DNA from 3 places in the Streptomyces sp. NPDC005866 genome. Region 3 is predicted to be linked to each of the others. Evidence: riboswitches for the same ligand, from Rfam matches in the RefSeq annotation. Region 3 holds a riboswitch; each other region holds the start of a gene.
The links. Region 3 has a riboswitch for cyclic di-AMP ahead of ABZ396_RS29110 (M23 family metallopeptidase). Riboswitches for the same ligand answer to the same signal wherever they lie in the genome.

Region 1 (7,250 bases), on a different contig from region 3:
CGCCGTCGGGGCCGCGTACCTCCTGGACGAGGACCCTGCCGTCGGTGTCGAGGGCGTTCATGTTGCGCAGGTAGGCGAGCAAGGAGCCCTCGGCGGCGATGCCCTGGGTCTCCCGGGCGGACGGTTCGACGGCCTGGACGGCGCCCTCGCCGTCGTCCTTGGCGGAGGGGTGGGAGGCGCTGATGCCCCGCACCGGGTCGGCGGTCAGCTCACGTCCGGCGGCGAGCGCCCAGGCGGTTTCGTCGTTGATCGGGTCCTCGCCCAACAGGCCGCGGATGGCGAGGAGTTCGGCCAGGATCGGGACCAGTCCGGACAGCGCGCGCTGGGCGCCCTGGTCCTTGAACAGGGCCCGCAGCGCACGGACGGCCTCCCGGTCGCGGTCGGCGGTGACCGCGTCCATCAGCCGGCGCATGCCCGGGTCGTGCTCGAACTCGGGGTGGTCGAGCAGGACGGCGGCGATCCTGAGCCGCAGCGAGGTGACCGCCACCAGCGCGGCGAGGCTCTCCCGGCCCAGCGCCTCCCCCGCCGCGCCGAGCAGACGGCCCATACCGTCGGGTGCCACGATCGCCGAACCACCGAGCCCCTGCCTGTTGGTGAGCGCCCGCAGCAGCGCCCAGCGGGCGGCGTAGCCGGTGCGTGGGCGGCGGTGCGCGGAACTCGTCAGCGCCGGCGCGAACAGGACGGAGCTGGTCCGTGCGCAGACCTCGCGGATGCCCTCGGCGACGTCCACGACTTCACGGGCGCACTCCCGCAGCAGTTCCTTCGTGGGCGGCCCGGAGGCATGCCGATGCGCTGCCATCCGACGCTCCCTCGGATCGACGACATGGCCTCGTCCCATCGTGTGCCCTGGACCCGGCACGCGCACCTTCGTCCGTCGAGGTGGCGAAGACCGTGGCGGGGAGTGCCTTGCAGGGAGAGCGTGGCAGGGAGCGCGTCAGGCGTCGGTGGCGAGTCCGGCCGCGACGGTCGCCCCGAGTTCCCAGCACGCCTCGATGTCGGCCTTGCCGGGCTCGCCCGTCACCGTCACCGGCTGGGCCGCCCGGCGCCAGCCGAGGCCGGCGGTGATGGAGTCGAGGGCCCGCAGAGCGCCGGTGACGTCGTTGCCGCCGTGCACATAGGCGCCGAAAGGACGGCCGCGCGTCTCGTCCAGGCAGGGGTAGTAGATCTGGTCGAAGAAATGTTTGAGGGCGCCCGAGACATAACCGAGGTTGGCCGGGGTGCCGAGGAGATAGCCATCGGCCGCGAGTACGTCGGAGGCCGTGGCGGACAGGGCCGCCCGCCGCACGACCCGGACACCCTCGATCTCCGGGTCCGTCGCCCCGGAGACCACGGCCTCGAACATGGCCTGGCAGTGCGGCGAGGGGGTGTGATGGACGATCAGCAAGGTGGGCACACCGGCACCCTGCCGTGCGGAGCCGCCGACGGCAAACGGCGGCCGTCGGCCGACATCACCCGGTCAGCCCCGCGGCCCCTTCGTACCGTGCCTGGGCGGGCTCGACAGCGCGGAGCACGACGAGATGCTCCCTGCGTTCGAGCTCGCCCAGCGCATGCCGCGAACCGCCCGACCCTGTCAGGGTCGGGCGGAGTCCCGCCGGGTGCGCCACAGCAGCACGAACCCGCAGGCCAGCAGCAGTCCGCCGAAGAGGGCGGGCCACAGGTGGACGCCGGTCTCGGCGAGGCCGCCCTGGACGGCCTGGGGCTGGGTCCGGGGTTCCGTCCGGGGTGCCGTGGACGGCGTTTCCCCGCCCGCCGGAGCGACTCCGGCCGCGCTCGCCGTGCTGGTCGGGGTCTGGCTCGGCCGGGGCCGCCGTGTCGCTCGGCTGAGTGACCGGGCTCTCCGTGGCGGACGGCGGGTTCTCCGGGCTCGCCGACTCGCTCGGGGCGGGGGCGGCGCTCTCCGACGGCGACTGCTCGTCGGCCCCCGCCCCGCAGGTGCGGCCGGAGTTGATGCAGCCGACCATCTCCCGCATCAGGCTCTCGTCGAATACGTTGATGAAGTCGCCGTGGTCGGTGACCGGCTTGTGCAGCTGCTCGGGGAACGAGTCCACCGCGAACAGCGGGACCGTGCGGCCGCCGTCCTGAAGGCTCGGCGCGTCGACGTGGTAGACGATGCGCTGCACCAGCTGCGGGATCGCCTGGAAACCGGCCGGGCAGCTGCCGTCGGGCGCGGCGAACGCCACATGGGTGCGGTGGTTGGCACTGTCGATGTTCCGGCCGTCCCAGCAGCTCTGGAACTTGAAGGAGCGCACGACGTCACTGCCGGAAGGACACAGAGGGTACTTGTCCTTGAGCTGCCGGTCCTCGAAACCGGTGCAGCTCCAGGAGGCGTTGGCGTTGGCCGGGCCGTTGACGAAGGCCTTGGCGTCGCCGGTGATGACGCGCAGCAGCCGCGGCATCTCGGTGACCTTGGAGGTCGGGTTGCCCTCGAAGGTGAGCGTGACCTCCTTCGGCCTCACGATCTGACCGGCGTTGCCCTCGGTACCGCCGCCCGGGGAACCGGCGTCCCGTTCCTGCTTGCCGTTCTGGAGCCGCAGCACCGGCCAGTAGTACGTCGACTTGTCACCCTGGTCCGCACAGCTCGTGTCGGCGTTCGCGAGGTCGTCGTCGCCGGCGAAGGCGTTGTTGGACTGGTTGCCGACGTAGTCGTGGAAGTGGTGCGCGCCGTTGGAGACGCCGGGCGCGACGATCACGTTGTCCGAGTTGAACAGGCCGTTCGCGTTGACGCCACAGCTGGAGGCAAAGGTGCCGGTGGAGCCGCCGGACCGCTCGGCCGGGGTCGCGACATTGGGCTGGACGGTGGTGATGTCGGCGTAGTCGGCGGCTACCGGGCCGTTGCCGCCCTGGCCGCCGGCGCCGGCGGCCTGGCTCGGCGTGGCGCTGCCCTGCGGCGCCGCCGACTGCGCGCCGCCCTGATCCGAGGAGCGCAGGGTGCAGGCGGCGAGCTGTTCGAGGCCCTGGGGGCGGTCGCCCTCGCGGCCGATGGCGTCGGCGATGCGCTGCAGGGACGCGGACCGCTTCTCCTTCAGCGGATTCATGATCGTCTCGTCGGCGACGCCGGGGTTCTGCTGGACCGCCGCGGCCGACGTCTTGAGCTGCTGGTAGGCGGCCGCGATCTGCTGGTCCAGCTGCGCGAGTTCACCGTCGACGTCGGCCCGGGCGGCGTCGGGCACGTCCGTCAGCCGGCTGCCGACGTCGGGGCAGTAGACGGTGGGCGCGGACAGCACCTGACCTGTCGCGTTCTGCCCGGACCACTGGTCCGAACCACCTTCGGTGGCCGAGGCGTAGACGTTCACCGCGACGAGTCCTGCGCCGCCGAGCATCAGGGCGACCGCTGCGAAGGTCGCGCGTTGTGCTCCGGTCGGGCGTCTGCGCCTGTTGCGTCTCAAGGTCGTTCCCCTGCGTCTCGTGGGCGGCCGGGCATGGAAATCCCCCACCCCATACGCGGCGCGGCGCCACCGTGTTCAACGGCCCAACGAATTCACGGTGACTTCAGAGGAAACGGACCCCTCGGGCGGCCGACGGCGCCGCTCCGACGCCCGTACGACAGTGGTCGGCGTGCGGGTGAAATGCCGTCTGGCACGGCCGGATTCCGAACGCTACGACGAACATCACAAATACGTATCGGACATTACGCACGTCAACCTTCACACGAGTGACACAAGTTGGCTAAGTTGACGGGCAAGCCGCTCGGCTCTCCCCGGCGAATCCCGTCGGGCCGCGCGGCCTCCGCCGAGTCCGGTGCCCCTGAGGGCGATCCGGAGCCGGGGACCCAACCGAACCACTGGGGTGAATCGGCCGACTGCCCGCAGGGGCAAGGGCCGTAGGGCATGCCTTCCGGATCGACCCGCCCGAACCCGACAGCTAACTCGGTAGGCGGAGCACGGAAGGAGCACGACCCCCATGGCGCCCGAGAGCCGTGACGAGGTTCGACAGCGGATCGACAGCCTCTACGACCAGGCCGAGAACGCCACCGGGAACTACAACGCCACACGTGCGATGAACGGGGGCTCGCGGTCACGCGGTATCCCGCTGTTCAAGCGGCCCCGGCGCGACGACCCGGCCCTCGAGAGCATCGCCCGGGAGTGGTTCGACAGCGCGCGCTCGCGACGGGGGCCGAGTGTCCCGGCCGCGCTGCCCTCCGACCGGCAGCCCGCCCGGCCGGGCCCGCGGCGGCCCGTCAGCTCCGTGGCCGACGACCTGCTCAGCCAGTTGGAGGGCTCCGGCCCGTCCCGGCCGGAGCTGCCCGCGGGACCGTCCGCGAACGGTGACATCGAGGTCGTCCGCGAGTTGACGGAGCGCTCGAAGCCGGCACTGACGACGGGGTCCCCCGCGGCGCTGCCCCCGGGGCCGTCGAGCGCGCCCAAGGCCCTGCCCGCCGCCGCGCCGCAGCGGCCCACACCGGGCGCGTCCAAGACCAAGAACCAGCTCAAGATGACCAAGGCGCGTGAAGTGCTGTCCCGGCGCACCGGGCAGCGCGCGGTCGCGGCGCTCGAACCGGCCGCGCCGGCCCCGCAGTCCGCGCCGGGCGCGCAGTCCCCGTGGCCCACGGCCGAGGCCCAGGTCCCGGCGCAGCAGTGGCCGGCCCCCGTCGGCATGCCCGGCCAGTACGGCGACACCGGCTCGTTCCGGACGGACGCCCTGACCGGCACGGGCGCGTTCCCGGCAGTGACCGTCACGGACACAGGCGCGTTCCCGGCAGTGACCGTGACGGACTCCGGTGCCATCCCTGCGGTGCCGGCGACGGACACCGGCTCCTTCCGTGTCATGACCCCGGGCGCCGTCCAGGCCGTGTCACCGGCGGACACGGGCGGCTTCCGCGTGATGGCTCCGGGAGGTACGGGCACCTTCCCGGCCGGGGCCCTCACGGATGTAGGTGCCATGCCGGCCGTGGGCGGCCCGGCCGACACCGGCTCCTTCCGGGTCATGACGCCCGGCGCCACGGGAGCGTTCCCGATGCCGGCCGACACGGGCGCGTTCCCGGCCGCAACCCCCACCAACACGGGCGCCTTGCCCGTCATGGCTCCCACGTACACGGGCGCGTTCCCGGCCGCCGCGGAGACCGCCTACCCCACCGCCGCGTATGCCATGCCGCAGGCCGACTTCGGCACCGGCGCCTTCCCCGCGGCGCCCGCCGCCGACATGGGCGCCCACGCCGCCGGAACGCAGCCCGCAGCCGCCGCCTACGCCACCGCCCCGGCGATGACCGCGCCCCCGGCGGCGATACCCACGGCCGTGACGGACCCTCCGTGGGCGATGATGGCGTCCCCCACGGCGACGACCGCGCCCCCCACGGCGATGGCGATGGCCACCGCCGCCCCGGTCGCCACGGCTCCGCTCCCCACCACCCCCGTCCCGATCGCACCTGTCCCGACCGCACCCCTTGTGGTCACCGCCCCGCTGCCCACCACGCCCCGGGCCGCCTTCACCCCGGGAGCCGTCACCGACACCGGTTCCTTCCTCGTGCCCGGCGCCGCGACGGAGCCCGGCAAGGCCATGAGGGCGCTGGCGTTCGCCCGGTCGCAGATCGGGCGGCCGTGTGTCTGGGGGGCGACCGGGCCGGAGTCGTACGACTGCTCCAGCCTGACCCAGGCCGCCTGGCGCGCCGCCGGGGTGACCCTGCCGCGCAGTACGCAGGAGCAGACCTTCGCCGGCACCCCGATGACACTGGCCGCCATCGAGCCGGGTGACCTGGTCTTCTTCTTCGACGACGACAGCCACGTCGGGGTCTACGCGGGCAACGGCATGATGATCCACGCGCCGAGCCCGGGGGCGTCCATCCGCGAGGAGTCGATCTACAACGCCGGGGAGTCGGCGATCCACCGGGTGGTCCGCCCGGCCTGATCCCCGGCCGTCGAGGTCAGACCCTCCGCCGCCGTGTGCGCCAGCTCTCGTGGTGGTCCAGGAGGGTCTCCTCGACGGGCCGGTAGGTGAGGCCCAGTTCGCGGACGCTCCGGCTGTTGTCGACGCGGAAGCGGATGCCGAGGTGCTTGCGTATGTAGTCCTGGCTGAGGCCGAAGGACGGGCCGAGGATCCGTACCGGCCAGTGCGGGAGCGCGGTGCGTGGCAGACGCGGATCCCAGGGGTGGCGGGTGCGGATGATCCGGGACATCTCGTGGAACGACATCATGGTCTCGTTGGCCACGATGTAACGGCCCTTGGCCGCCGGGTTCTCGGCCGCCGCGATGTGCGCGTCGGCCACGTCGCGGACGTCCGCGGTGGTGAAGCTGAAGTCCGGGGCGCCGTAACGGAAGTAGCCCTTGAACAGCTCGTCAAGCAGGAACAGGCTGCCGGACTCGGAGGCGGGGGTGAGGGAGGGGCCGAGGATCAGGCCGGGGTTGATCGAGACCATGCGCCAGCGGTCCTGGGCGGCCTCGGCGTCCCAGGGCGGCGCGTTCGGCGGCCGTCTTCGCGTAGTGGTAGGGGTTGCCGGCCACCGTGCTGGTGGTGTTGAAGTACTTCTCCGTCAGGATCCCGCCTTCCGACGCATAAGCCGAGCCCGAGAGAGGCCATAAGATCGGCTTATGGGGTCATAGACCGGACCCGCGTACCAACTTAGGACTGCCTTAGTTTAGGCTTCCCGTTCGAGATCGATTGTCATCACTCGAAGGGAACCTGATCATGCCGCGCCCCCTGCGGGTAGCCATCGTCGGAGCCGGCCCCGCCGGGATCTACGCCGCCGACGCCCTGCTCAAGTCCGAGGCGGCCACCGAGCCCGGCGTGTCCATCGACCTCTTCGAGCGGATGCCCGCGCCGTTCGGCCTGATCCGTTACGGCGTCGCCCCTGACCATCCGCGCATCAAGGGCATCATCACGGCCCTGCACCAGGTGCTCGACAAGCCCCAGATCCGGCTGTTCGGCAACGTGGACTACCCGACCGACATCAGCCTCGACGACCTGCGCACCTTCTACGACGCCGTGATCTTCTCGACCGGCGCGACCGCCGACCGCGAGCTGCGCATACCCGGCATCGAGCTGGACGGCTCCTACGGCGCCGCCGACTTCGTCTCCTGGTACGACGGCCACCCGGACGTGCCGCGCACCTGGCCGCTTCAGGCCGAGAAGGTCGCGGTCCTGGGCGTCGGCAACGTGGCCCTGGACGTGGCCCGCATCCTCGCCAAGACCGCCGGCGAACTGCTGCCGACCGAGATCCCGCCGAACGTCTACGACGGCCTGAAGGCCAACAAGGCGCTTGAGGTGCACGTCTTTGGCCGCCGTGGCCCGGCGCAGGCCAAGTTCTCCCCGATGGAGCT
Region 2 (7,250 bases), on a different contig from region 3:
GGCGATCGAGGCCGGCGACCGCGAGGAAATGCGGGAGGAACTGGGCGACGTGCTCCTCCAGGTCGTCTTCCACGCGCGCATCGCGGAGGAGGACGCGGACGCCCCCTTCTCGATCGACGACGTGGCGGGAGGCATCGTCGCGAAACTCATCCACCGCCACCCGCATGTCTTCGGCGAGGAAACCGCCTCGACACCGGAGGAGGTCAAGGAGCACTGGCTGCGTAGGAAGGCGATCGAGAAGCGGCGCGAGTCGGTGACCGACGGCATACCCCTCGCCCAGCCGGGTCTCGCCCTGGCGGCGAAACTCGCCTCCCGGGTGCGGACGGCGGGGCTGGCGGCGCCGTTGCCGACCGGCGAGGGCGTCGGCTACGAACTCCTGGCCCTGGCGGCACGCGCCGAGGCGGAGGGCGTGGACCCCGAGGCGGCCCTGCGGGCGGCGGCACGGGCCTACAGGGACGCGATCAGGGAGACGGAGCGCTGAGACCGTCAAGTCCACACCGGGACGGCCCGGCTTTGAGCACCGTGAGTCCAACGCCGCTCAGGGCGGAGGGGGACGTGGCGGACCGAGGCCGACGAACTGGCGATGGCGGGCGCCCGGAGGGTCGTCCAGGGCTGGGCGGTTCTGAAGGACGGCCCGAAGTCCCAGCGATGTCGGACGCTCCTCGCCGTCGAGCAGGGTCACTACCTCGCGCAGAGGATCTTGGCGGAGCGAGCCGTGTCCCCGCCGCACGCACCGGATACCGTCAAGGAGTGACCAACCAGCTCGACCCCGACGACACCACCGCCCCCGACCTCTTCACCTGGGAGTTCGCCGCCGACCCCTACCCCGCCTACGCCTGGCTCCGGGAGCACGCGCCGGTGCACCGCACCCGGCTTCCCAGTGGGGTCGAGGCCTGGCTGGTCACGCGCTACGCCGACGCCAAGCAGGCCCTGGCCGACCCCCGGCTGTCCAAGAACCCGGCGCATCACGACGAGCCCGCGCACGCCAAGGGAAAGACCGGGATCCCCGGGGAGCGCAAGGCCGAGCTGATGGCGCATCTGCTGAACATCGACCCGCCGAACCACACCCGGCTGCGGCGGCTGGTCAGCAAGGCGTTCACCCCGCGCCGGGTCGCCGAGTTCGCGCCCCGGGTGCAGGAGCTGACCGACCGGCTCATCGACGGGTTCGCGGACCGGGCCGAGGCCGACCTCATCCATGAGTTCGCCTTCCCGTTGCCCATCTACGCCATCTGCGACCTGCTGGGCGTCCCGCGTGAGGACCAGGACGACTTCCGGGACTGGGCGGGGATGATGATCCGGCACGGGGGAGGGCCGCGGGGCGGGGTCGCGCGGTCCGTGAAGAAGATGCGGGGATATCTGGCCGAGCTGATCCACCGGAAACGGGAGGCGCTGTCCGCCGAGCCGGCCCCCGGTGAGGACCTCATCTCCGGGCTCATCCGGGCCTCCGACCACGGCGAGCACCTCACCGAGAACGAGGCCGCCGCCTTGGCCTTCATCCTGCTGTTCGCCGGTTTCGAGACGACGGTCAATCTCATCGGGAACGGCACGTACGCCCTGCTCACCCACCCGGAACAGCGCCGTCGCCTCCAGGACTCTCTCGCCGCCGGTGAGCGCGGGCTCCTGGAGACCGGAGTCGAGGAACTCCTGCGCTACGACGGGCCGGTGGAGCTGGCCACCTGGCGGTTCGCCACCGAGCCGCTCGGCATCGGCGGACAGCGCATCGCACCCGGCGACCCGGTCCTCGTCGTACTCGCCGCCGCGGACCGGGACCCGGAGCGGTTCGCCGACCCGGACACGCTCGACCTCGCACGGCGGGACAACCAGCACCTCGGATACGGCCACGGCATCCACTACTGCCTCGGCGCCCCGCTCGCCCGCCTGGAAGGGCAGACCGCGCTCGCCACCCTCCTCAGCCGCCTCCCGGACCTGCGACTCGCGGTGGACGAGAGCGAGTTGCGATGGCGCGGTGGGCTCATCATGCGCGGACTGCGCACCCTCCCCGTGGAGTTCACTCCCTACGGCCGGTGAGCCCACCACCCGTGCCCACCACCGGTGCCCGCCACCGGCAAAGGTGACCAGCTCACGTCTGTAATCTTCACGTGATCTGCGCGGCGTTAACTTGTGACAGGTGATCGTCTGCCTATACGTTCACCCATCAGTGCGGCGCCCGGCAAGACCCGTCGCGCCGGTCAACGCTGTCGCTCGAAAGGTTTCCGCATGCTCTCCGGGAACGGTCGTCACCGTCGCCCCCGTCAGGCTCCGGCCCTGCTCGTCGCGGCAGGAGTGACCGGCTCGGCGATCGCCATCCCGCTCCTCGGCGCGGCGAGCGCCAACGCGGCCGACGGCACCACATGGGACCGCGTGGCCGAGTGCGAGAGCGGCGGCTCCTGGAGCATGGACACCGGCACCGGCTACTACGGCGGCCTGCAGATGTCCCAGGACGACTGGGACGCGTACGGCGGCACCCAGTACGCCGCCACGCCCGACCAGGCGAGCCGTTCGCAGCAGATAGCCGTCGCCGAGAAGATCCTCGCCGACCAGGGCACCAAGCCCTGGCGGACCTGCGCCCTGCTCGCCGGTCTCTCCTCGGACGACGCCTCGGTGAACGTCGACACGGGCCTCGGCGGATCGGTCGACACGTCCGGCTCTGCGGGCTCGTCCTCCGGGCTGTCGGATTCGTCCCCTTCATCTGGTTCATCAGCTTCATCTGGTTCATCGGATTCCGGCTCGTCCACCTCCTCCTCGGGTGCCACGGACTCCGGTGCCGGCTCCGCCACCCCGTCGCCGAGTACGAGCGGCGGCTCCGGTACGGGCACCCCCGGCGACTCCGCCAAGACGGACAAGTCGGGATCTAACGGCTCCGCCACCGCGAAGGCGAGTGAGAGCCCTGTCACGCCCAAAGCTGATGACTCGGACAATTCATGGCAGACCGGCGGCTCTTGGAGTCTGGTCGACACGGGGGCCGTCGGCGGTGGCGGCAAGCATCGCGGCGGCTCGGCGGATGAAAACGTGACAAACGGTCAGAACGCCACCATGTCCGGCCGTCACGCCTCCAGCGGCACCGGCACGTACACCGTCCGGGAGGGCGACACCCTCGCCTCCATCGCCGACTCCCTTGACCTCGACGGCGGATGGCGTGCCCTCTATGCCGCGAACAAGGCGGACATCGGCACCGACCCGAACCACATCGCCCCCGGTCAGACCCTGAAACTCGGCACCGAAACGGGCGCGAAGTAACGGGAGTTGGCACCTTCGGGCCGCCCCACTTAGAAGTTAAATGTCCGGTTTGGTGAAAGTGTGGGATGAGTCTCAGAAGCCCTGATCATCTTTGAAATTCACCTGATCGCCTGTTTACGGTCAAGGCCGCTCGTCACCACGAGCCCCGGCTGCCGCAACGCCGAGTCCTGCCAGCGGCCGCCCGGGAACAGTCGTCGCGTCAAGCGCCGTAGGCAGGAGCGGGGGACCCAAGGTAAGCGCCGGGACCGGCAGTTGAGACTGCCGTGTCCGGCTCGGGGTGAAGCCGCGCACCGCGAGGTGTGCGGCCGGGCAACTCAACCGGCCCGAACCCGACAGCTCACCTCGCAGGCGTCGGTGAGGGGATCCCATCATGCTGTTCTCCGGCAAGGGCAAGCACCGTCGTCCGTCCAAGGCCGTCCGCGCCATCGCTGTCGCCGGTGTCACCGGCGTCGCCGTCGCCGCCCCGCTGATGGCGTCCGGCACCGCCTCCGCCGCCACCGCCTCCGAGTGGGACACCGTCGCCCAGTGCGAGGCCGGCGGCAACTGGTCCATCAACACCGGCAACGGCTACTACGGCGGTCTGCAGTTCTCCGCCTCCACCTGGGCCGCGTACGGCGGCACCCAGTACGCCGCCACCGCCGACAAGGCCACCAAGGCGCAGCAGATCGAGATCGCCGAGAAGGTCCTCGGCGCGCAGGGCAAGGGCGCCTGGCCGGTCTGCGGCACGGGCCTGTCCGGCGCCGCCTCCACCGGCAGCGGCTCGTCCGCCGGCTCCAGCTCCTCCTCCGGCTCCAGCTCGTCGAACGGCGGCACCAGCAGCCGTACGACCGACAACCAGGCCGCCTCCCGGTCCGCCGAGCGCCCGGTCGCCAAGAAGACCGTCACCACCCCGACCGGCAAGAAGGTCAAGAAGGGCGACGGCGAGTACAAGGTCGTCAAGGGCGACACGCTGAGCTCGATCGCCGAGAAGCACAAGGTCAAGGGCGGCTGGCAGGCGCTGTTCAAGCTGAACAAGGACATCGTCGACGATGCCGACTTCATCTACCCGGGCCAGCAGCTGCACCTGAAGTAAGGACACGGACGGCCGCCGTGAGTAACAGGCGGCGCCCGGCTGAACCACAGCGCCCGCACAACCGTGGTCCTCATAGTGGGGACCACGTGAGGGCCACCCCCGTCCCCCACGGACCCCGCTCCGGTGCGTTTTCCCCCGTACGCACCGGAGCGGGGTTTCTCTTTGCCGTCCTCTTCTTGACCCGCTCTTCGTCCGTTCTTCATCGGGCCCCCCTTTGTTCCGTGCGTGAACAATGGGTACCGTCTGTGTGTCCACGGGCCGGTCGGTCGGCTGGCTGACGGCGCCGGGACGGTTAGGCTCTAGTCGCAAGGCTGAGCAAGGGCCGACAAGGCCCGCGTGCGCCCGCACAACCAGCGTCACATCCCAAGAAGGAGATGCTCGTGCCGTCCATCGACGTCGTCGTAGCCCGGGAAATCCTGGACTCCCGAGGCAACCCCACGGTCGAGGTCGAGGTCGGCCTCGACGACGGCAGCACGGGTCGTGCCGCCGTCCCGTCCGGCGCCTCCACCGGTGCCTTCGAGGCCATCGAGCTCCGTGACGGTGACCCCAACCGCTACCTGGGCAAGGGCGTCGAGAAGGCCGTCCTCGCCGTGATCGAGCAGATCGGGCCGGAGCTGGTCGGCTACGACGCCACCGAGCAGCGCCTGATCGACCAGGCCATGTTCGACCTGGACGCCACCGACAACAAGGGCTCGCTCGGCGCAAACGCCATCCTCGGCGTCTCCCTCGCCGTCGCCCACGCCGCCTCCGAGGCCAGCGACCTGCCGCTGTTCCGCTACCTGGGCGGCCCGAACGCGCACCTGCTGCCGGTGCCGATGATGAACATCCTCAACGGCGGCTCGCACGCGGACTCCAACGTCGACATCCAGGAGTTCATGATCGCCCCGATCGGCGCGGAGACCTTCTCCGAGGCGCTGCGCTGGGGTGCCGAGGTCTACCACACCCTGAAGAAGGTCCTGAAGAACAAGGGCCTGTCAACCGGCCTCGGTGACGAGGGCGGCTTCGCACCGAACCTCGGCTCCAACCGCGACGCCCTCGACCTCATCCTCGAGGCCATCAAGCAGGCCGGCTACATCCCCGGCGAGCAGATCGCGCTCGCGCTCGACGTCGCCGCGTCCGAGTTCTACAAGGACGGCAAGTACGAGTTCGAGGGCAAGTCCCGCTCGGCCGCCGAGATGACCGAGTACTACGAGGAGCTCGTCGCCGCCTATCCGCTGGTCTCCATCGAGGACCCGCTGTTCGAGGACGACTGGGCCGGCTGGAAGGTCATCACCGACAAGCTCGGCGACAAGGTCCAGCTGGTCGGCGACGACCTGTTCGTCACCAACCCGGAGCGCCTCGCCCGCGGCATCGAGGAGGGCACGGCCAACGCCCTGCTGGTCAAGGTCAACCAGATCGGCTCGCTGACCGAGACCCTGGACGCCGTCGAGATGGCCCAGCGCAACGGCTTCAAGTGCATGATGTCCCACCGCTCCGGCGAGACCGAGGACGTCACCATCGCCGACCTCGCCGTCGCCACGAACTGCGGCCAGATCAAGACCGGCGCCCCGGCCCGCTCCGAGCGCGTCGCCAAGTACAACCAGCTGCTGCGCATCGAGGAGATCCTCGACGACGCGGCGGTGTACGCCGGCCGCAGCGCCTTCCCGCGGTTTCGCTCCGCGGACCACTGAGCACAGCAAGGGCTGACCCGTTAAGGGTCACGGCTGCGCCAGTCGTACGTACGTCCCCGTACCGGTCCCGTACCGTGTGCGGGGACGTACGCGCGTGTGAACGGGAGGCGGGGACATGGCCGTGAAGGACCGGGACCGGTTCTCCACCGCGACCAGGCTCAGGCTGCTCGGCGAACAGACGGCGGCCCGGGTCTACCGCTCCCAGACCCGGCGCCAGGCCCGCCGCTCCCGGCTCACCGGCCGCGCCGCGCTGCTCGCGATCGTGCTGTGCACGATGATCGTCGCGCTCGCCTATCCGATGCGGCAGTACGTCTCCCAGCGCGCCGAGATCGCCGACCTGGAACGGCAGCAGGAGCGGGCCCGGCAGCGGGTCGAGCAACTGCGGGACCTCAAGGCCCGGTGGCAGGACGACGCGTACGCGCAGCAGCAGATCCGGGAGCGGCTGCACTATGTGATGCCGGGGGAGACCGGGTACGTCGTGATCGACCCCGCTGCCGCCAAGCAGGCGCACGCCTACCTCGGGACGGCCGACCGGCCCTGGTACGCGAACGTCTGGGACGGCGTCGACAAGTCCGACGCGTCCGACCAGTGAACCGACAGAAAGCCGCACAGAACACAGTCATGGAAACGCCTCCGCCCTCCACCCCGCGTACCGAGCCCACCGACGCGGACGTCGAGGCCTTCAAGCAGCAGCTCGGGCGGCCGCCGCGCGGGTTGCGGGCGATCGCACACCGGTGCCCGTGCGGGCAGCCGGACGTCGTGGAGACCGCGCCGCGGCTGCCGGACGGCACGCCGTTCCCGACGCTGTACTACCTGACGTGCCCCAAGGCCGCGTCCGCCATCGGCACCCTTGAGGCCAACGGCGTGATGAAGGAGATGACGGCGCGGCTGGAGAGCGATCCGGAGCTGGCGGCGGCGTACCGGGCCGCGCACGAGGACTACATCCGGCGCCGGGACGAGATCGAGGAACTGACGGGGTTCCCGAGCGCCGGCGGGATGCCGGACCGGGTGAAGTGCCTGCATGTGCTGGTGGCGCACTCGCTGGCCGCGGGGCCCGGCGTGAACCCGCTCGGTGACGAGGCGATCGCCATGCTGCCGGAGTGGTGGCTCAAGGGGGCGTGCGTGGTCACAGGGACGGCCGAGACGTCACGAACAGAGAAGGAACACCACTCATGACCCGCGTCGCCGCCATCGACTGTGGCACCAACTCCATCCGGCTGCTCGTCGCCGACGCCGACCCCCAGACCGGGGAGCTCGTCGATCTGGACCGG
Region 3 (7,250 bases):
CTTCCCCGGCGAGGCATCGTCGTCCCGTTCCGTCACGGCCGCCTTCCGCAGGACATGGGAGGAGCAGCACCCGGAGGGCACGGTGATCTACCGCGACCTCGCCGCCGACCCCGTCCTGCACATCACCGCCGACGCCTGCTCCCCCGGGTACGCCGTCCCCACCCAGCGCACCCCGGAGCAGTCCGCCGCGTTCGCCGTCCGCGTGCAGCTGTGGAGCAGCGTGGCCATGGAGGTCTCCAAAGTGCGGTGCCCGAGGCAGGGAGCCATGGGCCGAGGGTCACCGAGATGCTTTCACACGAGACTGTATCGAATGATACTGTCGTAAGTGAATCGAAGGTAGACCTGTTCAGGTGGACCTATTCGGCGGGTGGAGAAAGGTGATCATGGACGTCTACGAGGCGGTCACGAGCCGACGGGCGGTGCGCGGGTTCACCGACCGCCCCGTCCCGAGGGAGACGCTGGAGCGTGTTCTGTCCGCCGCGGCCTGGGCGCCGTCCGGATCGAACCTCCAGCCGTGGCACGTGTACGTGGTGACCGGCGCGCCACTGGCCGAGATCAAGAAGCGCGCCGGCGCGCGCCTGGCCGCGGGCGACCCCTGGGACGAGCCGGAGTACCTGCAGTACCCGCCCGTGCTGAAGTCGCCCTACCGCGAGCGCCGGTCCGCCTTCGGTGAGCAGCGCTACGGCGCACTCGGTATCCCGCGCGAGGACCTCGAGGCCCGTCAGAGGGCCGCCTCCGCGAACTGGCAGTGTTTCGGCGCGCCCGCCGCCCTGTTCTGCTACATCGACCGCGACCTGGGCCGCCCCCAGTGGTCCGACGTCGGCATGTATCTGCAGACCGTCATGCTGCTGTTGCGCAACGAAGGGCTGAACAGCTGTCCGCAGATGGCCTGGGCCAAGTTCCACAGGACCGTCGCGGAGGTCGTGTCACCCCCGGACGAGCTCGTCCTCTTCTGCGGCATGTCGATCGGGTACGAGGACATCACGGTGGAATACGCCCGCACAGGCCGGGCGCCGCTCGGCGAGACGGTCACGTTCGTCGACGGTCTCTGACGCCCCGACACCTTCACCCTGGACGAGCTCGGCCGGATCACCCTGTCCCACAAGGGCCACAACCGCCCGGTCGTCACCGACCCCACCGCTGGCATGTTCGCCGTGCTCAAGGGCGACGTCCTCACCGACAAGAACGCCCACCTCGCCCCCACCGCTGCACCGACTGGCTCTCCTGATCCGCCGGCCACGTGCTGCCGGTGGCTCACCGAGCAGGCCGGGCCTCAGCCGGCGTTGAGTTCCGTCAACTCGGTCAGCGGGAGCGTGTGCTGGGTGTGCAGGACCTTCGCGCGCAGGTAGCGGACGTTGTGAACGGTGCGGAAGACGCCGGTCGGGACACGGTCGCGGACGGTGACGCCGAGGCCGCGCAACTGCTCGGCCTTGTCGGGGTTGTTGGAGAGCAGGTCCAGGTCGGCGATGCCGAGAGCGGACAGCATCTGGGCGGCGGCCGTGTAGTCGCGGGCGTCCTCGGGGAGGCCGAGGGCGGCGTTCGCCTCGTAGGTGTCGAGGCCCTGGTCCTGGAGGGCGTAGGCGTCGAGCTTGTTGTACAGGCCGATGCCGCGTCCCTCCTGGCGGAGGTAGAGCAGGACGCCACCGCGCTCCGCGATGCGCTCGACGGCCTCGCGCAGCTGGGGTCCGCAGTCGCAGCGGGCCGAGCCGAAGACGTCGCCGGTCAGGCACTCGGAGTGCAGCCGGACCAGCGGGAGCGTGCCGGGTGCGGGGTCGCCGAGGACGACGGCCACATGTTCCTGGCCGTCGGTGAGGCCATGGAAAGTGACGAGTTCGGCGTTGACGCTGTAGCCGTCGGTGAAGCGCAGCGGTACCCGGACACGGGCGCGCTGGGTGGCGACGGGGAAGTCGGGCATCGGGTCTCCTGTGTCCGGGTGCGGGACGGCTGTCCCTACGGGACGGCGCGGGTTGTGCTTCAGATTTGAAGCAGATCCACAGCTGGAACCCTACCCCCTGCTTTAAATTTGAAGCAACAGATTTCCGTGCGGTTTCGGGAAACCGGGGTTCACGACCCGGAACAGGGAGACGATCGCCGCCGCCACGGAACCTCGTCGGACGTCGGCCGCGGAGTCGTCGCGTCACCCTCCAGGGCCCGCGTGATCACCGAGCTGATCTCTTCCAGCTGCTCCACCTGCTCCGCGGAGAGATGGTCGAACACCGCCGCCCGTACCGTCTCCACATGCCCCGGCGCCGTGCGCTCCAGCACCGCCATGCCCTCGTCGGTCAGCAGCGCGAAGCTGCTGCGCTTGTCCCACGGGCAGTCCTCGCGCCGGACCAGCCCGTCCTTCTCCAGCCGGGTCACGGCGTACGTCAGCCGGCTCCGGGTGATCTTCGACTTCTCCGCGAGATCGGTCATGCGCAGCTTGCGCTCCGGTGCGTCGGAGAGGTTGGCGAGGATCGAGTAGTACAGATGCGGCATGCCGGCGTCCTGCTGGAGCTGCCGGTCGATCGCGTCCTCCAGGAGGTGCGTCGCCGCGATGTACGCGCGCCAGGCGCGCTGCTCCTTCGGAGTGAGCCAGCGAGTCTTCATACGACCAGTATAGTTTTGTTTCAAACTTTAACCAAGCGTCCAGTGCACAGCCCGCCGCCGAGAGTGAGCGCGTCCGATGCCTTACCCCTACGTCCTGCTGTCCGCCGCCGTCTCCCTCGACGGCTACCTCGACGACACCGGCCCCGACCGGCTGCTGCTGTCGTCCCCGGCCGACTTCGACCGTGTCGACGAGGTACGGGCCTCCGTCGACGCGATCCTGATCGGCGCCGGCACGATCCGCGCGGACAACCCGCGGCTCCTGGTCAACGACCCCGGGCGGCGCGCGGCCCGGGTCGCCGCCGGCAAGGCCGAGTACCCCCTCAAGGTCACGGTCACCGCGACCGGCGACCTCGATCCGGACGCGAAGTTCTGGCACACGGGCGGCGAGAAGGTCGTCTACACCACGGAGACCGGCGCGGAGCGGGTCCGCGGCCTCGGCATCGCCGCGGACGTGGTCTCCCTCGGCGCCGGCCTCGACTGGCCCGCGCTGCTGAAGGACCTGCACGAGGCGCGAGGGGTCGACCGCCTGATGGTCGAGGGCGGTGGCACCGTCCACACCCAGCTCCTCCAGCAGGGCCTGGCCGACGAGCTCCAGCTGGTCCTGGCCCCGCTCTTCGTCGGCGACCCGAAGGCACCGCGCCTGTTCGGCCCGGGCGGGTACCAGGCCGGGCGGCTGCGGCTCCTGGAGAGCCGCCGTATCGAGGACGTCGTCCTGGCGCGGTACGAGCCCACGGCCCCCGGCACGGGTGCGTCGGCGTCCGCCGCGGACCGCCACTGGCTGCGGCTCGCCTGCGAGCTGGCGGCCGAGTGCCCGCCCTCCCGGACCGCGTTCAGCGTCGGCGCGGTGGTCGTCGCGGCCGACGGCACGGAACTGGCCCGCGGCCACTCCCGGGAAGCCGGCGACCCCGTCGTCCACGCGGAGGAGGCGGCCCTGGCCAAGCTCCCGCCCGCCGACCCCCGGCTGGCCACGGCCACGGTCTACACCAGCCTGGAACCCTGCACCCACCGCGCCTCCCGGCCGCACCCCTGCGCCGAGCTGATCCTCAGGGCGGGCGCACGGCGGGTGGTGACGGCGTGGCGTGAGCCGGACACGTTCGTCGCGGCGGCCGACGGGACGGGGATGCTGCGGGAGGCGGGGGTGGCGGTGCTGGTGCTGGGCGAGTACGAGGACCTGGCGAAGACCCCGAACGCGCACCTGCTGACCTGACCTCGCCTTAACCCGTGTGACTCGCACTCTTCTGATGGCGTATGCTGGTTTCAACGACGCGGGGTGGAGCAGCTCGGTAGCTCGCTGGGCTCATAACCCAGAGGTCGCAGGTTCAAATCCTGTCCCCGCTACTGAAAGACCAGGGCCGGAATCCGAGATCGAGGATTCCGGCCCTGAGTCATATCCCGGCACGTGTTCCTCATCACACTCTTCCGTACTCATCCGCCCGGCCCACACCACTCGCCCGCCCGGCTGACGCCCGCAAACCTGGACGGACACACATTGGACACAGGGGACATATGGGGAGTCGTACCGTGGGTACCGTGGGCCCTGGAAAGGGGCAGGAGGACGGGTTCGTAGCCGCCCGCACCCTGGCCCGTTACCTGCCCGCCCTGCTGATCTTCGCCGGTGTCGTCTACGACCTCCTCACCCCGAGGGGCTTCACGGCTGTCCCCTTCTTCACCGCCGCTCCGCTGATCGCCGCGCCCCTCTCCTCGCTCCGCACCACCGTCCTGACCGGCCTCGCGTCCTTCCTCGCCGTCTACACGGTGCACGCCCGCTACACCTTCCGCCCCGACGTCAGCACGATCACCGAGCTCCTCACGGTGGCCACCGTCGCCGCCCTCGCCGCAGGCATCAACCAGGTCGTCCGCATCGGCGATCGGCGCCTCGCCTCCGCCCGCGAGATCGCCGAGGCCGCCCAGCGGGCCGTCCTGCCCGAGCCCGCCGAGCGGATCGGCGGCTTCGAGATCGCCGCCCGCTACGAAGCGGCCCAGGAGGGCACCTTCATCGGCGGCGACCTGTATGCCGTCCAGGACACCCCCTACGGCGTACGACTGGTCGTCGGCGACGTCCGGGGCAAGGGCATGGGCGCGGTCGCCGCCGTCGCCGTGGTCATCGGCGCGTTCCGGGAGGCCGCCGAGCAGGAGGCCACGCTGGAGGCGGTGGCGGGGCGGCTGGAGCGGGCGCTGGCCCGCGAGGGCGTCCGGCGCGGCGGTGTGGACGCGTTCGAGGGGTTCACCACCGCCGTACTCGCCGAACTCCCGCGCGGCGACGGCACGGTCCGGGTCGTCAACCGCGGGCATCCGCCGCCCCTGCTGCTGCACGCCGACGGCCAGGTGCGCCAGGTAGGGGTGCCGGAGGCCGCGCTGCCGCTGGGAATGGGCGAGTTGGGGGCATGGCCCGACCGGGCCGTCGAGCACGCGTTCCCGAGCGGGGCCACGCTGCTGCTGTACACCGACGGCCTCTCCGAGGCACGGGACGCGCACGGCCGGTTCTACGACCCCGAGCGGCGGCTGGCCGGCCGCACCGTCACCACCCCCGGCATGCTGCTGGCCCGGCTCGCGGCCGAGGTGCGCCGGCACACCGGCGGCGGTATGACCGACGACATGGCGCTGCTCGCCGTACGCCGGCCCTGAGCGTTGTCACGTTCGGTGTCCGGACGAGCGCGCTACGCATAACGTCTGAGTCACCATCAAAACGCGTGTGACTCCTGAGGTGACCAGAACGCTTGGTCAACTTGACCGACTTTGACCGGTCGTGGCAGGTAAGTCCGTGCTTTGAAAGCTTAACGATCAAGACGAACCGCTTGGAATCTGCCAGCCGGGTCTATTAACGTTCGATAACGCAGCGCGGTCGTCCCAGCCGTCACCCGAGACGGCTCCGTGCGCACGCGCCGAATCCCGCAAGGGAACCGGGGAACCACCACCTTGGGGTGAATCGCACGGCTGCCGCCGTAGAACGGCCGGTATACGCGCGTAGGAGACCTTCCCGCTCCGAACCCGTCAGCTAACCCGGTAGGCAGCGGAAGGAAAGGAGTGCGCCCGCGTGGCGTCCAACCGGCCTGCCCCGACAGCCCCGTTCGTACCCAGCCAGCGTCAACCCGAGGCCTACGGCTACGACGGCTACGGCTCCGACGAGGGCCCCTGGGAGGAGTGGAACCCCACCGAGGAGTCCCTCGCCCCGGTACGCGGCCGGCACCGGGTCGCCAAGCAGCGCGGCGGCGGGCTCGCCCGCAGCTCCACGGTTCTCGGCGTCGGCGTCATAGCCGCCGTCGGCGCGGGCGGCATGGCCAGCGCCAACACCGGCAAGCCGCCGGTCTCCATCTCCATGCCCGACCTGCCCTCCGTCGGCACCCTGCTCGGCGAGGACAGTGGCCACAAGGCCACCCAGACCACGCTCAGCAGCGTCACCACGACGACCGCCACCGACGCGGGCTCGTCCTCTTCCTCCTCCGACGCGGGTGAGGCGCTGCGCCACCGGATCATCGCCCAGGCCGAGCAGCAGCAGACCCAGATCGACACCAAGGCCACCGCCAAGGCCGTGGCCGCCGCCGACAAGGCGGTCTCCGACGCGGAGGCCGAGGCGGAGAAGGCGGCGGCCGCCAAGGCCGCCGACGCCAAGGAGAAGGCGCAGGCCGCCGAGAAGCAGAAGGCCGAGCAGGAGCGGCTCGCCGCGCTGGCCAAGCAGTACGCGCTGCCGGTCGTCTCGTACACGATCACCGGAACCTTCGGCCAGGCCGGCTCCATGTGGGCCTCCGGCTACCACACCGGCCTCGACTTCGCCGCCCCCACCGGCACGCTGATCAAGGCCGTCCACAGCGGCACCGTCACGGAGGCCGGCTGGGCGGGCTCGTACGGCTACCGCACGATCATCACCCTCGACGACGGCACCGAGTTGTGGTTCTGCCACCAGTCCTCGATCGGCGTCAAGACCGGCCAGAAGGTCTCCACCGGTGATGTCATCGGCCGTGTGGGCGCCACCGGCAACGTCACCGGCCCGCACCTCCACCTGGAGGTCCACCCCGGCGCCCAGGCCACCGGCATCGACCCGATGACCTGGCTGCGCGGCAAGGGCCTCACCCCCTGACCGTCCCCACTGATCCCCGGCGGCCCTGACGACAACCCCCCGACGTCAGGGCTGCCGGTCCGGTGCGCCCGCGGGAGCTCCGGAGGTCTTCCGCTTTTACGAGAATTTCGCATTGCGACGGCATGGGTCCGCAGGCAGCCGGTGTTGAACTGAGACATGATCGCTTCTTCCGCTTCCCGCTCCCTCCGCAAGCTCGGCGCCTCCGACCTGGAGGTCTTTCCGCTCTGCCTCGGCGGCAACGTCTTCGGCTGGACCGCCGACGAGGCCGCCTCCTTCGCCGTCCTCGACGCGTACACCGCCGCGGGCGGCAACTTCGTGGACACCGCCGACTCGTACTCGGCCTGGATCGAGGGCCACAAGGGCGGCGAGTCCGAGACCGTCATCGGCCGGTGGGTCAAGGCGCGCGGCAACCGCGACGACGTCGTGATCGCGACGAAGGTCAGCCAGCACCCCGAGTACCAGGGCCTGTCGGCCGCCAACATCAAGGCCGCCGCCGACGCGTCCCTGCGCCGCCTCGGCACCGACTACATCGACCTCTACTACACGCACTTCGACAAGCCCGAGATCCCGGTCGAGGAGATCATCG

Region 1: another riboswitch for cyclic di-AMP. It lies ahead of ABZ396_RS27010 (NlpC/P60 family protein); the one in region 3 lies ahead of ABZ396_RS29110 (M23 family metallopeptidase).
Region 2: another riboswitch for cyclic di-AMP. It lies ahead of ABZ396_RS08935 (transglycosylase family protein); the one in region 3 lies ahead of ABZ396_RS29110 (M23 family metallopeptidase).

Annotation. Positions count from the first base shown of each region.
Region 1 covers NZ_JBEXWP010000020.1:52,946-60,195, forward strand. The annotation lists gene ABZ396_RS26990 (hypothetical protein) at 1-799, opposite strand, end outside; gene ABZ396_RS26995 (NAD(P)H-dependent oxidoreductase) at 935-1,393, opposite strand; partial or broken gene ABZ396_RS27000 (lipoprotein) at 1,461-1,547, shown strand; partial or broken gene ABZ396_RS27005 (DUF1996 domain-containing protein) at 2,049-3,320, opposite strand; cyclic di-AMP (ydaO/yuaA leader) riboswitch at 3,718-3,892, shown strand; gene ABZ396_RS27010 (NlpC/P60 family protein) at 3,901-5,841, shown strand; partial or broken gene ABZ396_RS27015 (NAD-dependent epimerase/dehydratase family protein) at 5,858-6,485, opposite strand; gene ABZ396_RS27020 (FAD-dependent oxidoreductase) at 6,619-7,250, shown strand, end outside.
Region 2 covers NZ_JBEXWP010000004.1:420,811-428,060, forward strand. The annotation lists gene ABZ396_RS08920 (nucleoside triphosphate pyrophosphohydrolase) at 1-481, shown strand, start outside; gene ABZ396_RS08925 (cytochrome P450) at 751-2,028, shown strand; gene ABZ396_RS08930 (transglycosylase family protein) at 2,218-3,237, shown strand; cyclic di-AMP (ydaO/yuaA leader) riboswitch at 3,432-3,603, shown strand; gene ABZ396_RS08935 (transglycosylase family protein) at 3,608-4,309, shown strand; gene eno (phosphopyruvate hydratase) at 4,684-5,979, shown strand; gene ABZ396_RS08945 (septum formation initiator family protein) at 6,095-6,571, shown strand; gene ABZ396_RS08950 (DUF501 domain-containing protein) at 6,601-7,155, shown strand; gene ABZ396_RS08955 (Ppx/GppA phosphatase family protein) at 7,152-7,250, shown strand, end outside.
Region 3 covers NZ_JBEXWP010000022.1:131,438-138,687, forward strand. The annotation lists partial or broken gene ABZ396_RS29070 (NAD(P)H-dependent oxidoreductase) at 1-211, shown strand, start outside; gene ABZ396_RS29075 (nitroreductase) at 384-1,052, shown strand; partial or broken gene ABZ396_RS29080 (LysR family transcriptional regulator) at 1,056-1,228, shown strand; gene ribA (GTP cyclohydrolase II) at 1,274-1,915, opposite strand; gene ABZ396_RS29090 (MarR family transcriptional regulator) at 2,065-2,589, opposite strand; gene ABZ396_RS29095 (dihydrofolate reductase family protein) at 2,666-3,796, shown strand; tRNA gene ABZ396_RS29100 (tRNA-Met) at 3,854-3,927, shown strand; gene ABZ396_RS29105 (PP2C family protein-serine/threonine phosphatase) at 4,120-5,214, shown strand; cyclic di-AMP (ydaO/yuaA leader) riboswitch at 5,460-5,616, shown strand; gene ABZ396_RS29110 (M23 family metallopeptidase) at 5,624-6,664, shown strand; gene ABZ396_RS29115 (aldo/keto reductase) at 6,821-7,250, shown strand, end outside.